One region of the Rhizobium sp. BK456 genome, then DNA from elsewhere that is predicted to be linked to it. Evidence: predicted binding sites of a transcription regulator. Region 1 holds the regulator's gene; the other holds the start of a gene.
The links. The regulator LexA, encoded in region 1, represses DNA repair genes until DNA is damaged. The targets are predictions, from matches to a motif close to TGTTCNNNNTGTGTTCNG.

Region 1 (10,149 bases):
ATGTCGGTGGAGTCGTGATAGAAAGCCGACAGGGCGCCGACGCAGCCGCACATGACGGCCATCGGATGCGCATCGCGGCGGAAGCCGGTGAAGAAGCGGCTCATCTGCTCGTGCACCATGGTGTGGTGCGTGACGCGATAATCGAAATCCTTCTTCTGCGCGGTGGTCGGCAGTTCACCGTAGAGAAGCAGGTAGCACACTTCGAGGAAGTCGCCATGCTCGGCCAGCTGCTCGATCGGATAGCCGCGGTGCAGCAGCACACCTTCGTCGCCGTCGATGTAGGTGATCTTGGATTCACAAGATGCGGTCGAGGTAAAACCCGGATCGTAAGTGAAGGAAGCGGTGTTCTTATAGAGAGCACCGATATCGATGACGCTCGGGCCGATCGTGCCGTTCTTGACGGCTAGGTCGACAGATTTGTCACCGATTTTTATTGTAGCGCTTTGATCCGTCATACTGATCCTCCGAAATGGCGGTGGCGCCATAAAAGCGCCATAGGGGTTAAGCGTCCTCACCGATAGCTATATGATCGCGAAGCTAATGCCAAGTTACCGTGACGGCATTTTGTGCATTGCGGCATCACCTTTTAGGCACTGCAGCGATGAGCTGCGCGCATACCGGAAGCCAATGATTCGACTGCTCTTTTGGCGGTGGCGATTTTCGCTCATATTTCAATCGATTATTCTTGCTCGTTTTGATTGAAGGTTGCATTCTGCCCGCAGGCGCGGGTGATCTTGGGCGGGGCATGGAGGAATTGACGACAGTCGAATTGCGGCCGGAAGCGGGCGCCGGCCTGGCCGATTCCCCAGGTTTTGCCGCGCCCGCGGTGGTGAAACGGTCGGCAAGGACCCAGTCCGCGATGCCGTTGCGCCACCGGCTGCCGGCCGCGGCCTCGCAATCGCTGCGTGCCGGAATCCGCATGCTGGGCGAGGAGGCCGACCATGGCCGACTGCTGCTGTTCTCGCCGGTCTTCCTCGGCGCCGGGGCGGCCTTCTGGTTTCTCGCGCCATGGGATTTTCCCCTCGTCGCGTCGCTTCTCTGCCTAGCGATGCCGGCGGTCGTGGTTCTCGTCGCCGGCCCCAGCCGGCCGGTGCTGCAGGCCAGCTTCCTGGCGTTGGCGCTTTTCGCCTGCGGCATGCTCTCAGCACAATTCGAGAGCTGGAGGGCTTCGACCGTGATCCTCGATTCATCCGTGACGACGACGGTGACCGGCCGTGTCGAACGGCGGGAAGGCGATGGACGTGGGCGTTGGCGCTACATCCTTGCCGTCACCGGCACGGAGGCGCCGGAGCTGAAGCGGCGGCCGGGGCGCATCACCGCGATCGTCCGCGGCGCCGATACGCCTTTCGAGATCGGTGACATCATCACCGGCAGGGCGCGGCTGACGCCTCCGGCAGGCCCAGCGCTGCCTGAACTCAACGATTTCTCCTTCAGTGCCTATTTCGACGGCATCGGTGCCAACGGCTTCTTCTATGGCGCTCCGGAGAGGGATTTGGGGGCGGGCCCGCAGGGTGCAATGTCGACGTCGGAAGCAATGCTCGAATGGCTTTACCGGCTGCGCAGCGGTATCGGCGATCGCATTCGATCGATCCTGCCCGGCGATACGGGCGCTTTTGCCGCTGCTCTGGTGACCGACGAGCGGCGCGCCATCTCGAATGCGACGACGGAGGCGCTGCGCCAGTCCGGCCTTGCTCATATCGTCGCGATCTCGGGCCTCAACATGGCGTTGTCGGCCGGCATCTTCTTCGTCGGCTTCCGGATGCTGCTCAGCCTCTTTCCAGGTGCTGCCCAGGCCTATCCGACCAAGAAGATCGCCGCAGCAGGCGCGCTCATCGCCGTCACCGCTTACTACCTGATCTCCGGCTTCGGGGTCTCGGCTGAACGCGCCTTTATCATGATGGCCATCATGCTGATTGCCGTCTTCTTCGATCGGCCGTCGATCAGCCTGCGCAATGTCGTGCTCTCGGCCCTCGTCATCATCGCCATTTCGCCCTCCGAAGTCCTGGGCCCGAGCTTCCAGATGTCCTTTGCCGCGACATTGGCGCTGGTATCGGGTTATCAGTTGTGGAAGGAGCGGCGCATTCGCGAAAACGCTTTGCTGAGGCTGCCGGTCTTCCGGCCGCTCGTTGCGGTCGCCGGTTTCTTCGGCGGCGTCTTCCTGACTTCGCTGATCGGCGGTTTTTCCACGGCGCTGTTTTCGATCGAACATTTTCATCGCCTGACCGCTTACGGCCTGCCGGCAAACCTCGCGACGATGCCGATCATCTCCTTCATCGTGATGCCGGCCGGGCTGCTGGCGATGTTGCTCATGCCGTTCGGTCTGGACGCTCCGCTCTGGAAGGTGGTCGGCTTCGGCCTTGATCTGGTGATCGCGGTCGCCAAGACAGTGTCCGGCTGGGGCGGCGATATCGGCGTCGGCCGCTTGCCCGCCTGGTATTTCGCCATCGCCGTGGCAGGCTTCCTGCTGCTGACGCTGCTCCGCACCCGGCTGCGCCATGCCGGCTCAGCAATCCTCGCCGTTTCGACCTTCATTCTGTTGATTCTGCCGGTTTCCCGGCCGCCGGATCTGGTGATTTCGGAGGATGGCGGTCTGGTCGCGCTCGTCGAGACCGCGGCAATGGCTTCCAATCGTGAAAACCCGCCGGATTTCATCTTCGACCAGTGGCAAAGAGCGCTGGTCCTGCCGACGCATCACCCGCCGAAGATGCTGGGTGGCCCCGCTATCCCGCCGGAGGGGGAAGACCGACGCGTCAGGCTTTCCCGCGAGCAACAGAATGAAGCAAGGACAGCGATGCGGGGGGCCGCCGCGGGCGGTGAAACAAACCGCTTCTCCTGCGTCAAAAAGGCCTGGTGCATATCAAGGCTTGGCAATGGCCGTGTGGTAAGCATCATCGACAATGCCGCTTATCTCGGCCCGGCCTGCGATGCAGCCGATATCGTCGTGACGCCGGTCCGCCTGCGTTTCAACAGCTGCCGCTCAGGCGCGACGCTCTTCACCGGTGAGACGCTGCGCAAGACCGGTTCCCTCGAGCTGCGCTTCGCAGATACCGGCCTGGAGGTCGCAACCGCATTCGAAACGCTGTCGCGGCCATGGATGCGCCAGCGCGCCTATGACTGGCGCAGCAACAGTTTTACCGAATCCGGCCTGTCCAGTGTCAGTGATAGCGGCGAATGAGGCCGACGAGCTTGCCCTGCACCTTGACGCGGTCGGGCCCAAAGATCCGGGTCTCGTAAGCCGGGTTGGCCGCCTCAAGCGCGATCGAGGCGCCCTTGCGGCGGAAGCGCTTCAGCGTCGCTTCCTCGTCATCGACGAGGGCAACGACGATGTCGCCGGGGCTTGCGGTGCTGCCGTTGCGGATGATCACCGTGTCGCCGTCGAAGATGCCGGCGTCGATCATCGAATCGCCCTTCACCTCCAGCGCATAATGTTCACCGGAGCCGAGCATGTCGGCGGGAACGACGATGTCGTGGGTATTGTTCTGGATTGCCGATATCGGAACACCGGCAGCGATTCGGCCCATGACCGGCACCGAGACCGAGTTGCCGTTGTCGGCGACGGGTTTTACAGGCGCGGGGGCGGCGACCGGCTGGGGCTTGCCGAGGCTGCCCTCGATGACGCTCGGCGAAAAGCCGCGCCGGGGCTGGATGCTGGGACTATAGGCTTCGGGAAGCTTGATGACCTCGAGCGCCCTGGCGCGGTTCGGTAGGCGGCGAATGAAACCGCGTTCTTCGAGCGCTGTAATCAGGCGATGAATGCCGGATTTGGAGGCCAGATCCAGGGCATCCTTCATCTCGTCGAAAGATGGCGGAACGCCGGATTCCTTCATGCGCTCATGAATGAAAAGGAGAAGCTCCTGTTGTTTGCGCGTGAGCATCGGCGTGTGACCCCTGATTGAAACAAATCCAGAACAGACACTATATGTTCCATATGTGTTCTGCAAGTAGCTAAATTTCCGTAAAACTTGCCGCCAACTCTTTGAGATTTTTATTTTCATTCGCCGGATTGGCACACATGTCTTGCATTGGGGGTGGTGCTGTCGCACATCTCTTATCGTTTGAGGGAGGGATATGATGAACGAGCGTTCCGCCAAACCGCACCCGCTGGATCATGTCGTGCTGCCCGTCGTCAATATCGATCTGGCCCGCGAGCGGCTCGGCAAGCTCGGCTTCACGGTTGCCGCCGATGCCCGCCATCCCTTCGGAACGGAGAATGCCTGTGTCTTCTTCGCCGACAAGACCTATCTGGAGCCGCTCGGTATCGCCAGCGTCGAGGAGAGCGAGGCCTCGGCGCGGCAAGGGAATGTCTTCACCGCCCGCAACCGGGCCTTCCGCTTCCGTTGCGGCGATGAGGGGCTTTCGGCGGTGGTTTTCGGCACCGAGGATGCCGGCCACGATCATCGGCACTTCGCTGCCGGCGGATCGAGCGCCGGCGAGATGCTGGAGTTCAGCCGGCCAATGAAGATGCCGGACGGTTCCGAAAGCGTCGGCAGCTTCAAACTGGCCTTTGCAGCGGATCTGCTTGCGCCGGACTTCTTTCTCTTTACCTGCCAGCGCATCAATCCATTGCCCGCCGACCGCGGCGCGCTGGAGACACATGCCAATGGCGTGACCGGCATCGCCGAGATCGCGCTGTGCGCGCCTGATGCCGCCGCCTACGCCGGTTTCGTCAGCCTTGCCATGGCGCAGTCGGCGGTCGAGAAAACCGGTTTCGGCGTCAATATCGCGGCGCCGAATGCGAAAATCAGCCTGATGACGCCGGAGGGGCTGGAGGCCTATTTCGAGGTTGCCGTCTTATCCGCCGACCGCGGCCTGCGCGGCCGGGCCATCCTCTTCACCGTCGCCGATCTTGCCGTGACAGAAGCGCATTTGGCTGCTAACGGAGTGACCTACACGCGCAAGAACAATCGCATTCTGGTGAAGCCGGCGCCCGGGCAGGGCACGCTTTTCGCCTTCGAGGAAAGATGATGAGCACTGATACGAATTCGGAAGTCAGGATCGGCGAGGGCGCAGGCCAGGTCACCTTTTCCAATACCGGCCGCCTGTCGCTGATTGCCGGCCCCTGCCAGATGGAGAGCCGCGACCACGCTTTCATGGTTGCCGGCACGCTCAAGGAGCTCTGCGCCAAGCTCGGCATCGGCCTCGTCTACAAGAGCTCCTTCGACAAGGCGAACCGCACCTCGCTGTCGGCCGAGCGCGGCATCGGGCTTGAAAAAGGCATGCAGGTCTTCGCCGATCTCAAGAAGGAATTCGGCTTTCCGGTTCTCACCGACGTTCATACCGCCGAGCAATGCGCCGAAGTGGCAAGGGTGGTCGATGTCCTGCAGATCCCGGCCTTCCTCTGCCGTCAGACCGACCTTCTGATCGCCGCCGCCGAGACCGGCCGTGCCGTCAATGTCAAGAAGGGCCAGTTCCTCGCCCCCTGGGACATGAAGAACGTCCTGAAGAAGCTCAACGCCAGCGGCAATCCTAACGTGCTGCTCTGCGAACGCGGCGCCTCCTTCGGCTACAACACGCTGGTTTCCGACATGCGCTCGCTGCCTATCATGGCGTCGATGGGCGCGCCCGTTATCTTCGATGCGACCCATTCCGTGGCGCAGCCGGGCGGGCAGGGCGATTCCTCCGGCGGTCAGCGGGAATTCGTGGAAACGCTGGCGCGCGCAGCGGTGGCGACCGGCATTGCCGGCGTCTTCGTCGAAACCCACCAGGACCCCGACAACGCACCGTCCGACGGCCCGAACATGGTCTATTTGAAGGACATGCCGCGGCTTCTGGAAAAGCTGCTGGCCTTTGACGCTGTCGCCAAGGGCTGACAGTCAAAAGCCTGACATGTTCGTGCTATAGCGACGATCGGACATGCAGGTCGAGGGTGCCGCAATGTGCCATTGTAATTTGCACGCCTTCGATTATGACAGGCTTCGAACGATTGATCACCCACCGAGCAGGAAGAACCCATGACTGCAATCACCGATATCATCGCCCGCGAAATTCTCGATAGCCGTGGCAACCCCACCGTCGAAGTCGATGTCTATCTCGAAGACGGCAGCATGGGCCGCGCGGCCGTTCCCTCGGGCGCTTCGACCGGCGCCCATGAGGCGGTCGAGCTGCGCGACGGCGGCAAGCGCTACCTCGGCAAGGGCGTGCAGAAAGCGGTCGATGCGGCCAATACCGAGATCTTCGACGCGATCGGCGGCATCGATGCCGAAAACCAGATCCAGATCGACAACATCATGATCGAGCTCGACGGCACGCCGAACAAGTCGCGCCTCGGCGCCAACGCTATCCTCGGTGTGTCGCTGGCCGTCGCTAAGGCTGCTGCCCAAGCCTCCGGCCTGCCGCTCTATCGCTACGTCGGCGGCGCTTCCGCGAGCCTGCTTCCGGTGCCGATGATGAACATCATCAACGGCGGCGCCCATGCCGACAATCCGATCGATTTCCAGGAATTCATGATCCTGCCGGTCGGCGCCGATACGATCGCCGAAGCCGTGCGTATGGGTTCGGAAGTCTTCCACACGCTCCGCAAGGAACTGGCCGCCCAGGGCCACAACACCAATGTCGGCGATGAAGGCGGTTTCGCACCGGGCCTGAAGAGCGCTTCGGAAGCCCTCGATTTCATCGTCAAGTCGGTCGAGAAAGCCGGCTACAGGCCGGGTGAGGACATCTACCTCGGTCTCGATTGCGCCTCGACGGAGTTCTTCAAGGACGGCAAATACGTCCTCGAAGGTGAAGGCCGCACGCTCGAATCGGGCGCCATGGCCGAATATCTGGCCGAACTTGCCGCCAAGTACCCGATCATCTCGATCGAGGACGGCATGGCTGAAGACGACTGGGACGGCTGGAAGACGCTGACCGACCTCACAGGCAAGAAGACCCAGCTCGTCGGCGACGATCTCTTCGTCACCAACTCCGCCCGTCTTCGCGACGGCATCCGCATGGGTGTCGCCAACTCGATCCTCGTCAAGGTCAACCAGATCGGTTCGCTGACGGAAACGCTCGACGCCGTCAACACGGCGCATAAGGCTGCCTACACAGCCGTCATGTCGCACCGCTCCGGCGAAACCGAAGATTCGACCATCGCCGATCTCGCTGTCGCCACCAACTGCGGCCAGATCAAGACCGGCTCGCTGTCCCGTTCGGACCGTCTTGCCAAGTACAACCAACTGATCCGCATCGAGGAAGGCCTCGGCCCCCAGGCCCAGTATGCCGGCCGCTCGATCATTCGCGGCTGATCGGATCTGCTTTCGATAATTTGACCCGCGCCCTCCCGGCGCGGGTTTTTTGTTGGCCGTTTTTACGGTCAACGAACGGTTAATCTCTGGGCGTTATGCTGAACGAATTGGTAATGCGTTCAAGAGCATGCGTGTATGTGGACAAAGCATCATAAGAAGAGAAAATTCGGCCGCTTCGTCATTCCGGCCATGACGGTCGCCTTCCTCTCCTATTTCGGCTATCATTGCATTCACGGCGATTACGGCCTGCGCGCAACGGAGACGTTCGAGCACCAGCGCGTCGCGCGTGAAAAAGAGCTTGCGATCTTGAAGGCGAAGCGCGAACATCTGGAAAATCAGGTCGCGCTTCTGAGTGATGGCTCGCTCGACAAGGATATGTTGGACGAAAAAGCGCGCTATCAGCTCAATATGTCGCGCGCGGACGAGATCGTCATATTCAACCATTATTCCAATTAACCGGAATTCGGTTAATTGGAATTTTCTTCGTATTTCCAATAGTTTAGTGCTGAATACGAGCCATGCAATTATGGCATTGCTGTGGTCATATTTCTTCCCTATGGTACGCGCCATCGAGAAACGACAAACCCATAGGGAGGGTTGAATGGCGCCGCGAAAGACCGCGACCGTTTCCAGCCGCAAAACTGCAGCAAAACCGGCAGCCAAAGCATCGAATGGAGGCCCGGTAGCCGACTTCGATCGCGATGAGGAGTTCAAGGCCTATCGCGAGATGCTGCTGATCCGCCGCTTCGAGGAGAAGGCCGGCCAGCTTTACGGCATGGGCTTCATCGGCGGCTTTTGCCACCTCTATATCGGTCAGGAAGCTGTCGTCGTCGGCATGCAGATGGCGCAGAAGGAAGGCGACCAGGTCATCACCGCCTATCGCGACCACGGCCACATGCTGGCAACCGGCATGGAAGCGCGCGGCGTCATGGCCGAGCTGACCGGCCGCCGCAGCGGCTATTCCCACGGGAAGGGCGGCTCGATGCACATGTTCTCGAAAGAGAAGCATTTCTACGGCGGCCACGGCATCGTCGGCGCCCAGGTTTCGCTCGGAACCGGTCTTGCCTTTGCCAACCATTACCGCGGCAACGGCAATGTCTCGATCGCCTATTTCGGCGATGGCGCCGCCAACCAGGGCCAGGTCTACGAGAGCTTCAACATGGCGGCCCTCTGGAAGCTGCCGATCGTCTATATCGTCGAGAACAACCGCTACGCCATGGGCACCTCGACGGCCCGCGCCACTGCGCAGTCGAACTACTCGCTGCGCGGCTCCGGCTTCGGCATCCCCGGCATCCAGGTTGACGGGATGGACGTTCGCGCCGTCAAGGCGGCCGCCGACGAGGCGCTCGAACATTGCCGCTCCGGCAAGGGCCCGATCATTCTCGAAATGCTGACCTATCGTTACCGCGGCCACTCCATGTCGGATCCGGCGAAATATCGCTCGAAGGAAGAAGTGCAGAAGATGCGCTCCGAGCAGGATCCGATCGAGCAGGTCAAGGCGCGCCTCATCGAAAAGGGCTGGGCCTCCGAAGACGATCTGAAGGCGATCGACAAGGATGTCCGCGACATCGTCGCCGACAGCGCCGATTTCGCCCAGGCCGATCCGGAGCCGGATGCATCCGAGCTCTACACCGACATTCTGCTCTAATCGGGGGAGGGAACCCATGCCTATCGATATCCTCATGCCCGCCCTCTCTCCGACGATGGAAGAAGGCACGCTGTCCAAATGGCTGAAGCAGGAAGGTGACAAGGTCACCTCAGGCGACGTGATTGCCGAAATCGAAACCGACAAGGCGACGATGGAAGTCGAAGCCGTCGACGAAGGCGTCATCGGCAAGCTGCTGGTCGATGCCGGCACCGAAGGCGTCAAGGTCAACACCAAGATCGCCGTGCTGCTGCAGGACGGCGAATCGGCCGACGCGATTTCCACTGCGCCTGCTGCTGCTCAGCCAGTCGCTGCTCCGCAGGTTGCCCAGGAAGAAAAGCCGACCAATACCGGTTCGGCTACTGCTCCCGTTCCGGCCGAGCCGAAGGCTGCCGTTCCGAACGATCCGGAAATCCCGGCCGGCACCGAAATGGTGTCGATGACCGTGCGCGAAGCGCTCCGCGACGCCATGGCCGAAGAAATGCGCGCCAGCGACGACGTCTTCGTCATGGGCGAGGAAGTCGCCGAATATCAGGGCGCCTACAAGGTCACCCAAGGCCTGCTGCAGGAATTCGGCCCCCGCCGCGTCATCGATACGCCGATCACCGAGCACGGCTTTGCCGGCGTCGGCGTCGGTGCCGCCATGGCCGGCCTGCGCCCGATCGTCGAGTTCATGACCTTCAACTTCGCCATGCAGGCGATCGACCACATCATCAACTCCGCCGCCAAGACGCTCTATATGTCCGGCGGCCAGATGGGTGCTCCGATCGTCTTCCGCGGCCCGAACGGTGCGGCCGCCCGTGTCGGCGCCCAGCACAGCCAGGATTATGCGGCCTGGTACAGCGCGATCCCCGGCCTGAAGGTCGTCATGCCTTATACGGCGTCCGACGCAAAGGGCCTGCTGAAGGCAGCGATCCGCGATCCGAACCCGGTCATCTTCCTCGAAAACGAAATTCTCTACGGCCAGCACTTCGACGTGCCGAAGCTCGACAATTTCGTGCTGCCGATCGGCAAGGCCCGTATTCACCGTTCGGGCAAGGACGTCACAGTCGTCTCCTTCGGCATCGGTATGACCTATGCGACGAAGGCGGTTGCCGAACTCGAAAGGATCGGCATCGACGTCGAGCTTATCGATCTTCGCACCATCCGGCCGATGGACCTTCCGACGGTCATCGAATCGGTCAAGAAGACCGGCCGTCTGGTCACCGTCGAGGAAGGTTATCCGCAGTCTTCAGTCGGCACCGAAATCGCCACCCGCGTCATGCAGCAGGCCTTCGA
Region 2 (10,149 bases), on a different contig from region 1:
GTCATACCAGCGTCATGGTGTTGCGGCAAAAGAGCTGCCGTTACGGAATGAGCATCATTCCCTTACGGTAGTTGGCTGGATTTTTGGGGTCGGATGAAGCCGAAAAGCCAAAAAAAAACAAGGCTAAAAGCCTTGTTTTAAGTATCGCGTGATCTGTAACCGTTGCCGGGGCAGCGACGAGCGCGCCTAAGATCTGATCCTCCCAAGACTTGACCGCGAATTCGGCAAGAATTTATCCTTCCTGCCTGTTTTGTGAGCTAAAGCTAGCTCAAACATTGGGCTTTGTCATTAGCTTTTTTTGCATTTTTGCTACACTCTAGCAAAATTTTTCTGTTGACAAGATTTTCGTTTAAGTCCTTATAAACACGCGCTTTTTCATGCCCTGTCATTTTGCGGGGCCGAACATGCGCGTGCGGGAGGTTGCCGGCATCAGTTGCGGGTTTCCTTCCTGCCGCGAAGCGGCTATGAACGCTCCCGACATTAACCATTGTCTTTCGATTCCGCCTGCTGCGGGATCTCAACTGCTTCGGAATCCGCCATGCGTCTGTCCCGCTATTTCATGCCCATCCTCAAGGAAAACCCCAAGGAGGCGGAAATCGTCTCCCACCGGCTGATGCTGCGCGCCGGCATGATCCGCCAGCAGTCGCAGGGCATCTATTCCTGGCTGCCGCTCGGCAAACGCGTGCTCGACAAGGTCAACGCCATTATTCGCGACGAGCAGAACCGGGCCGGCGCAATCGAGTTGTCCATGCCGACCCTGCAATCGGCCGAACTCTGGCAGGAAAGCGGCCGCTACGACGCCTATGGCAAGGAGATGCTGCGCATCAAGGACCGCCAGGATCGGCCGATGCTCTATGGTCCCACCAATGAGGAGATGGTGACGGATATTTTCCGCTCCTCGGTCAAATCTTATAAGGACCTGCCGCTCAATCTCTATCACATCCAGCTGAAGTTTCGCGACGAGATCCGTCCGCGCTTCGGCACGATGCGCTCGCGCGAATTCATGATGAAGGATGCCTATTCCTTCGATCTGACGCGCGAAGGGGCGGAGCATTCCTATAACAAGATGTTCGCCGCCTATCTCAGAACCTTCGATCGGCTCGGCCTGCGCGCCATTCCGATGCGCGCCGATACCGGCCCGATCGGCGGCAATCTCAGCCACGAATTCATCATCCTCGCCGATACCGGCGAATCCGAGGTCTTCTGTCACAAGGATTTCGTCGGCTTCGATATTCCCGACGACCGCACTGATTTCGACAGCGTCGAGGGCCTGAAGTCGATCTTCGACAAGTGGACCTCGCTCTATGCGGCGACTTCGGAAATGCACGACGAGGCGGCCTTCAACGCCGTCCCCGAAGGCGAGCGCCTGTCGGCGCGCGGCATTGAGGTCGGCCACATCTTCTATTTCGGCACGAAATATTCCGAGGCGATGGGCGCGAAAGTGCAGGGCCCCGACGGCAAGGAACACTTCGTTCACATGGGTTCCTACGGTATCGGCCCGACACGCCTTGTTCCCGCCATCATCGAAGCATCGCATGACGACAACGGAATCATCTGGCCGGCCTCGGTCGCGCCCTTCGATATCGTGGTGATCAACATGAAGGCGGGCGATCAAGCCTGCGACGATACTTGCGAGCTGATCTATGCGGCGCTCACCAAGGCCGGCAAGGATGTGCTCTACGACGATACCGACGACCGGGCCGGCACGAAATTCGCGACCGCCGACCTGATCGGCGTACCCGTCCAGATCATCGCCGGCCCGCGCGCGGTCGCCAACGGCGAGGTCGAAGTGAAGGACCGCAAGACTGGCGCCCGCGAAACGATGACCATCGAAGCGGCGATCAACAGGTTCGTGGCTTAAGGAAACGGAGGCGAAATGGCAGAGGCAGCAGTGGACCGGAGTTCGAAATCCGGCTTGGGTCCGGCTGGCAAGCCATTTTCCACTTTCGAACGCCTCGTGGCGTGGCGCTACCTGCGCGCCCGCCGCAAGGAAGCTTTTATCTCAGTGATCGCCGGCTTTTCTTTCGTCGGCATCATGCTCGGTGTTGCGACGCTGATCATCGTCATGGCCGTCATGAACGGCTTCCGCACCGAGCTCGTCTCGCGCATCCTCGGCATCAACGGCCATATGATCGTCCAGCCGTCCGATGGCCCCTTCACCGATTATGCCGACCTTTCCAGCAGGCTCGCTGCCGTACCGGGAGTGAAGATGGCGCTGCCTTTGGTGGAAGGCCAGGTGCTCGCCTCCGCCCAGGCCGGTGGTAGCACCGGCGCGCTGGTGCGCGGCGCCCGCGCCGAGGACCTGACCAAGCTCAAGACGATCTCCGGGAACATCAAATCCGGCGACATGGTCGGTTTTGCCTCCGGCCAGGGCGTGCTGATCGGCACCGGCATGGCCAACCAGCTCGGCCTGAGCGTCGGCGACCTCATCACTCTGACCTCGCCGGATGGTGACATTACACCGATGGGCGTCAGCCCGCGCGTTAAGTCCTATAAGATCTCCGGCCTCTTCGAGATCGGCATGTCGGAATATGATTCTTCGATCATCTTCATGCCGCTCGAGGAAGCGCAGCTTTATTTCAATGCCGAGGGACTGGTGCAGTCGATAGAGCTTTTCGTCGATCACCCCGACGATATCGACACTCTGCGGCCCAAGGTGGAGGAAGCGGCCGGCCGCCAGATCAACCTCACCGACTGGCGCCAGCGCAACCAGACCTTCTTTTCGGCGCTGCAGGTCGAGCGCAACGTCATGTTCATGATCCTGACGCTGATCGTGCTTGTCGCGGCTCTGAACATCATCTCCGGCCTGATCATGCTGGTGAAGGACAAGAGCAGCGATATCGCCATTCTGCGCACCATGGGCGCCAGCGCCGGCGCGATCATGCGCATCTTCTTCATGACCGGGGCGGCGATCGGGATCGTCGGCACTGTTGCCGGCGTGCTGCTCGGCGTTCTCGTCTGCGTCAACATCGAATCCATCCGTCAGTTCTTCTCCTGGATTTCAGGCACGGTGATCTTCAATCCGCAGGTCTATTTCCTCAGTCAGCTGCCGGCCGAGATGCAGCTCAGCGAAACGATCTCGATCGTCATCATGGCGCTGACGCTCTCCTTCATCGCGACCATCTTTCCGGCCTGGCGCGCGTCCAGGCTCGATCCGGTGCAGGCCCTGCGCTACGAATAAGGAATGCCGCCTTTATGAAACGCAACGTCGTTCTCAAGCTTACCGGCGTCGAGCGCCATTACGGGCAGGGCGATACGCTGCTGCCGATCCTGAAGGGCGCGGATTTTTCGATGTCGAAGGGCGAGATCGTCGCTCTCGTCGCTCCCTCCGGCACCGGCAAATCGACCCTGCTGCATATCGCCGGCCTGTTGGAGCATCCGGACGGCGGTGAAGTCAACATCAGCGGCCATGCCTGTGACGGCCTGAGCGATGAGAAACGCACCGCGATCCGCCGCAGCGAAATCGGCTTCGTCTACCAGTTCCACCACCTGCTGCCGGAATTTTCCGCACTTGAGAACATCATGATGCCTCAGCTAATCGCCGGGCTGTCCTGGAAGGAAGCCGGAGAGCGGGCCGGCCAGCTTCTCGATTACATGCGCATCGGCCACCGCGGCGCCCATCGCCCTGGCGAACTCTCCGGCGGCGAGCAACAGCGCGTGGCGATCGCCCGGGCCGTCGCCAATGCGCCGACCCTGCTGCTTGCCGATGAGCCGACCGGCAATCTCGACCCGGAAACGGCAAGCTACGTCTTCGATGCGCTGGAGGCGCTGGTGCGCCAGTCCGGCCTCGCGGCCCTCATCGCCACCCACAATCACGAACTCGCCCGCCGCATGGATCGGCGTGTGACCATCTCGGATGGCAAGATCGTCGATTTCTGAAACTGAGGTCAGGGGATGACTAGCCCGCCGCGATAATCGAGCATATAGGCTTTCCGGTCATCGACCATGATGCATTCATTGCCGCTGAACCGCTCGCAGTTCCCTTCGCTGTGATCGATGTAGCGGCCGAACGCATGATCGAATTCCATTCCGTCGAGAAAGCGCCCCTGCTGATACATGGCTGAAAGTGCCGCCTTGATCACCGCGCCGGCGGCAGCGCCGTCGATGAGCTCAGGGACAACGATCCAGCCGAAATAATTCATCACCCAGACAGGCTCCCCGGCAAACCAGACAACCTCCTGTCCCGCGAAATCGGTGCCGCCAAAGTAGCTGTCGAGATAGCGCCAGTCGCCGCACTCATAGCCGATATCGTGGGCACCCGGCCGGCAGGGCACGCGCGGCACACCGCCGCCGACATAGGTCGCAGCCTTGGCCTCCACGACGAATTCATTGAGCATTGCAATGTCGAGCATATCCCGTTCTCCTCTCGGCCGGATGCTGGCAAATATGCTGCGGCATGTAAAGAACAGAAACAGAACAAAAACGGCAAGCAAGGCGGGTCGCTGCGAGAGGCGCACTGCCGTTTGAGTAGCCTGTCCGATCCGTCACCGATCGCGAGAGAACAGGCGCAGCCCATCGTATCGCTTGGCACTCTCATCGATTCGCGATTCGCGTCCTGGATTTTAAAACGCAAGAAAGAAGGAAAAGATTCCTGTTGACAATGGAACATAAATCGAACAAATTGAAAACATAACGAGTAAATGAGAGCCAAATGACTGACATGATCCGTGATATCGCAGCATTCACCTCCATCGCAATGTTCGTCGCCAGCTTCTCGCTCATCGTCATGGCGATCTAAAGTTTTCAGGGGACCGCATGGCCATCATGCGGTCCGCAAGCGGGACTTGTTCTGGACATCATCGCCCTCTATGCCGACAATGCGTCCGACTCATTCGGGTGATTGGGAAGGCATGACATGGCGGATACGGCAAAGGGTTCTACGGGCGAGGCGATCGGCGGCACGCCGGGCTTCATCCACCTGAGGGTCCACTCCGCCTATTCGCTTCTCGAAGGCGCCTTGCCGCTGAAGAAGATCCTCTACAAGGCAACCGGCGACAGCCAGCCGGCGATCGCCATCACCGATACCAACAATCTGTTCATCGCGCTGGAATTCTCCCAGAAGGCGATGGACGACGGCCTGCAGCCGATCATCGGCTGCCAGGTCTCGATCGACATGGAAGACGGGCTGGAAACGGAAAAGCGCGGCGGCCAGCAGGCGCTGGTCAAGCTGCCGTCGATCGTTCTTCTCGCCGCCACGGATGCCGGTTACGAACGACTGGTCGATCTCGTCAGCCGCGCCTATCTCGGCGGTGAAAGCAACCAGGCTATCCATATCCGTGCCTCCTGGCTGGAGGAGGCCGGCACGGAAGGGCTGATCGCCCTGACCGGCGCCCTGACCGGGCCTGTCGACGCGGCGATCAAGGAAGGCCATCCCGCGCAGGGGGAGGCCCGGCTGCTTGTGCTGAAACGTCTCTTCGGCGACAGGCTCTACGTCGAATTGCAGCGGCACGGCACTTACGACAAACGTCACGAACAAAAGATCATCGGCCTCGCCTATAGCAATGACCTGCCGCTGGTTGCGACCAACGAGGCCTTCTTTCCGACACGCGACGATTACGACGCCCATGATGCGCTGATGGCGGTCGCCCACAATGCCATCGTCTCCGACGACAGCCGCTTTCGCCTGACCCCGGACCATTATCTGAAGAGCCGGGCCGAGATGGCCAAGCTCTTCGCCGATCTGCCGGAAGCACTGGAAAACACGATCGAGATCGCCAAGCGCTGCTCCTTCGTGCTGAAGACGCGAAAGCCGATCCTGCCGCGCTTCACCGGCGCGACTGACGACGCCGAGGAGGCTGAACGCGCCGAGGCGAGCGAACTGCGCCGCCAGGCTGTGGAAGGGCTGGATATGCGGCTTTCGACGCTCGGCATGTCACCGGGCTACGAGGAAAAGGATTATCGCGAGCGGCTGGATTTCGAACTCAGCGTCATCGAGCGCATGCGTTTTCCCGGTTACTTCCTGATCGTTGCCGACTTCATCAAATGGGCCAAGCAGCACGACATTCCGGTCGGTCCCGGCCGCGGTTCGGGCGCGGGTTCCCTGGTTGCCTACGCTTTGACGATCACCGACGTCGATCCGCTGCGGTTTTCGCTGCTCTTCGAACGCTTCCTCAATCCGGAACGCGTCTCGATGCCGGACTTCGACATCGACTTCTGCCAGGACCGCCGCGAAGAGGTGATCCGCTACGTCCAGGCCAAGTATGGCCGCGAGCAGGTGGCGCAGATCATCACCTTCGGTTCGCTGCAGGCGCGCGCCGCCCTTCGTGACGTCGGCCGCGTGCTTGAGATGCCTTATGGGCAGGTCGACAAGATCTGCAAGCTGGTGCCGAACAATCCGGCCAATCCGACGCCGCTCTCCAAAGCGATCGAGGAGGAGCCGAAGCTGCAGGAGGAGGCGGCGAAGGAGCCCGTCGTCGCCCGCCTGCTCGACATTGCCCAGAAGATCGAGGGGCTTTACCGCCACGCCTCGACGCATGCCGCCGGCATCGTCATCGGCGACCGCCCGCTTTCCAAGCTGGTGCCGATGTATCGCGATCCGCGCTCGGACATGCCGGTTACCCAGTTTAATATGAAGTGGGTGGAGCAGGCCGGCCTCGTCAAATTCGACTTCCTCGGCCTGAAGACGCTGACGGTGTTGAAGGTCGCCGTCGATTTCGTCGCCAAGCGCGGCATCAAGGTCGATCTCGCGGCCATTCCTCTCGACGACAAACCGACCTACGAGATGCTGTCGCGCGGCGAGACGGTCGGCGTGTTCCAGGTGGAAAGTGCCGGCATGCGCAAGGCGCTGATCGGCATGAAGCCGGACTGCATCGAGGACATCATCGCGCTGGTGGCGCTCTATCGCCCGGGTCCGATGGAGAACATCCCGACCTACAATGCCCGCAAGCACGGTGACGAAGAGCTGGAATCGATCCATCCGATGATCGACCACCTGCTCAAGGAAACCCAAGGGGTCATCGTCTATCAGGAACAGGTGATGCAGATCGCCCAGGTCCTGTCCGGTTACTCGCTCGGAGAGGCCGATCTTCTGCGCCGCGCCATGGGCAAGAAGATCAAGGCCGAGATGGACCAGCAGCGCGAACGCTTCGTCGTCGGCGCCGTCAAGAACGGCGTCTCGAAGCCGCAGGCCGACAATATCTTCGAACTGCTGGCGAAGTTCGCCAATTACGGCTTCAACAAGTCGCATGCCGCTGCTTACGCGATCGTCTCCTACCAGACGGCCTATATGAAGGCGCATTATCCGGTCGAATTCCTCGCCGCCTCGATGACGCTCGACATGTCCAACACGGAAAAGGTCAATGACTTCCGCCAGGATGCCAAGCGGCTAGGCATCGAGGTGATCGCACCCTCGGTGCAGACGTCCTTCCGCCATTTCCAGACCGGCGACAACCGCATCTATTACGCGCTGGCCGCCCTCAAGGGCGTCGGCGAATCCGCCGTCGACCATATCGTCGAGGTGCGTGGCGACAAGCCCTTTGCCGGCATCGAGGATTTCTGCCTGCGCATCGATCCGCGCCAGGTCAACCGCCGTGTATTGGAAAGCCTGATCTTTGCCGGCGCCTTTGATTGTTTCGGCACCGATCGCGCCCAGCTTTCAGCCGGCCTCGACCGCATCCTCGGTTATGCCCAGCGCGCCCAGGAGAACAAGCTGAGCGGCCAGTCGGATATTTTCGGCAGCACGCTGACCTCGGGGCCCGAGAAGATTTCCCTTCCACCGTTTTCGCCCTGGCTTGCCTCCGAGCGGCTGCTCAAGGAATTCCAGGTGCTAGGCTTCTATCTCACCGCCCACCCGCTCGATTCCTACAACAACCTCCTGCAGAAGATGCGGGTGCAGACCTTTGCCGAATTTTCCCAGGCGATCAAACAGGGCGCCTTCAATGCGCGCCTCGCCGGCACCGTCATTTCGAAGCAGGAGCGCAAGACCCGCACCGGCAACAAGATGGGCATCATCGTCTTTTCCGATTCTTCGGGCCAGTTCGAGGCGGTGCTGTTTTCGGAAATGCTCAACCAGTACCGCGACGTGCTGGAGTCGGGAAAATCCTTCGTGCTGACCGCCACCGGCGAGGAGCGGCCGGAGGGGATTGGCCTGCGCATCCAGACGATCCAGTCGCTGGAGGAAAAGTCGCTGCAGATGCAGAAGGCGCTGCGCGTCTATATCAGAGATTCCGGGCCGCTGAAGATGGTCGCCGGCCATCTCAACGCCAGGGGCGATGGCCTCGTTTCCTTCATCGTCATCAAGGAGGAGGGCAAACGCGAGGTGGAAGTGGCGCTGGCTGAGAAATACCGCATCACGCCGGAGATCGCCGCCGCTCTTCGCGCCGCCCCCGGTGTTGTCGATGTCGAGCTTGTCTGATCATCTCGGGGTGATGCACATCACCCTGGGCGATTTGATCATCCCGGGGTGATTGCGATCAACCCCGGGTGATGGTGATGAAATCCGTGCCTTCGCCGGTATCCCGGCCAAGGCCGGTATCGGAGATCGTCAGCGTCGAGCCGGGTGCGATCAGCGCCTCGATCCTGTGCCGGGTCTCCTCCGGGATCGTGATGCGGTTGAGCGACCGGGCGATCGGCCTGCCGCTGACGATCGAGCTTTCCTGATTGGTGACGCCGAGCCGCTTCATCGTCTCGCGGGAGAGATTGTTTTCGAGCGTGATGCCGAGCCAATCCGCCGAACCGGCCTTTTCATCGAGTGCATGCAGCGTGAAGAAATGCGTGCCAAGCGCCAAGCCCTGATCGGCGATCGTCACCGGCGCTTCGAAGATCGGCTTGAACGCCCGGCGCACCATGATGACGCCGTTCGGCGGCTCGCCCTTGCCTGTTGCGGCATAGACCGATTTCAGCAGCGTGTCGGAGATGAGGCTCCTGTCGCCGGCAAATTCCGCCGGCCGCAGCGTCTTGAACGCCTTGATCGCCTGCACGGTCGCCGGCCCGAGCAACCCGTCCGGAACGCCGGCGGAAAAGCCGAGCTGGTTCAGCAGCGTCTGGATGTCGATCACCGTCTCGCGCAACGTGCGGCGGGTGATCAGCATGCTGATCGGTTCGGATGGCCGCTCCGCTTCGGGCGCTGCAACCGGCGGTGCTGCCGGCATCGGCATCGCAGCCGTGTCGTTCATCGCCACCTGCACCGGCGTGCCCGGGCTGTCGGGCATCGAAGGCCGCAGTTCGACATCCGAAAGCAGAAGCATCGGCGCCGGCGCCTGCGGATGGAAAAGGGTCGGATGGTCGATCGGCTGCGGCACCACTTCGCCATCGCTGATGATGACGGGAATGCCGGGCTCGGTCATCCCGTATAGCTTTTTTGCAAAGGCGCCGGGCATGCGCACGCAGCCGTGCGAGGCCGGATAACGCGGCACGGAATTGGATTCATGCAACGCAATGCCCGACCATGTCAGCCTCTGCATGAAGGGCATTGGCGCGTTCGAATAGAGATTGGATTCGTGGTATTTCTGCTTTTCGAGCACCGAGAAGATACCGCTCGGCGTCGTATGTCCGTCCTTGCCGGTCGAGACTTTCGAGGTCGCGACGACCTCGGTGCCGTCATAGACCGCAAGCGACTGCTTGTCCTTCGAGACGATGATCTGCAGCGTGCGCGCGTCCGCGGCCAGAGCAGGGTGCACGAGTGCGGTGGCCGACAGCAAGCCGAGGCCGAAGACGAGACGCGAGAACATGATAGCCAACCATACGCAATACTTGCCCGGCACATTATGGGACGAAGTTTAAGGAAGATTTTATAGGTCGCACGGCGCTCACGCCTCACGCTTTAGTGATCGCGCTTGCCGCTGCCGAAGGTGTAGCCGGTCTCGACGGTGTTCTTGCCGAACTTGTCGCGCAACTTGTCCATCGCCGCTTCGGCGGCCGCCCGCCGGCCCGATTGCCGGTCGATGAGATCGGGCGGATCGGCGCGGGCGGCATCGCCGAGATCGGTGACGCCGATGCCGATCAGCCGGAACTTCGTGCCGTCGGTTTCTTTTTCGAGAAGCTCAAGCCCGACGCGAAAGATCCGGTCGGCAAGCTGGGTCGGGTCTTCGAGCTTGCGGTTGCGCGTGCGTAACTTGAAGTCGGCGGTCTTCATCTTCAGGACCACTGTCTGGCCGGCGATGTCGTTTTTCTTCAGTCGCCAGGAGACCTTTTCCGAGAGATTGCGCAGGA

Region 2: FHX03_RS27400 (DUF5680 domain-containing protein) is a predicted target of LexA. The motif match lies at 4,602-4,619, and genes of this name have one in related genera.

The regions. Positions count from the first base shown of each region.
Region 1 is NZ_JACIAO010000003.1:274,118-284,266, reverse strand. Features, by position in the region: gene gltA (citrate synthase) at 1-455, opposite strand, end outside; gene FHX03_RS10960 (ComEC/Rec2 family competence protein) at 746-3,175, shown strand; gene lexA (transcriptional repressor LexA) at 3,156-3,875, opposite strand; gene FHX03_RS10950 (VOC family protein) at 4,072-4,965, shown strand; gene kdsA (3-deoxy-8-phosphooctulonate synthase) at 4,965-5,810, shown strand; gene eno (phosphopyruvate hydratase) at 5,952-7,226, shown strand; gene FHX03_RS10935 (FtsB family cell division protein) at 7,362-7,682, shown strand; gene pdhA (pyruvate dehydrogenase (acetyl-transferring) E1 component subunit alpha) at 7,828-8,874, shown strand; gene FHX03_RS10925 (pyruvate dehydrogenase complex E1 component subunit beta) at 8,891-10,149, shown strand, end outside.
Region 2 is NZ_JACIAO010000011.1:236,238-246,386, forward strand. Features, by position in the region: gene proS (proline--tRNA ligase) at 539-1,861, shown strand; gene FHX03_RS27390 (lipoprotein-releasing ABC transporter permease subunit) at 1,877-3,181, shown strand; gene FHX03_RS27395 (ABC transporter ATP-binding protein) at 3,196-3,879, shown strand; gene FHX03_RS27400 (DUF5680 domain-containing protein) at 3,888-4,352, opposite strand; gene dnaE (DNA polymerase III subunit alpha) at 4,856-8,353, shown strand; gene FHX03_RS27410 (L,D-transpeptidase family protein) at 8,412-9,668, opposite strand; gene FHX03_RS27415 (DNA polymerase IV) at 9,761-10,149, opposite strand, start outside.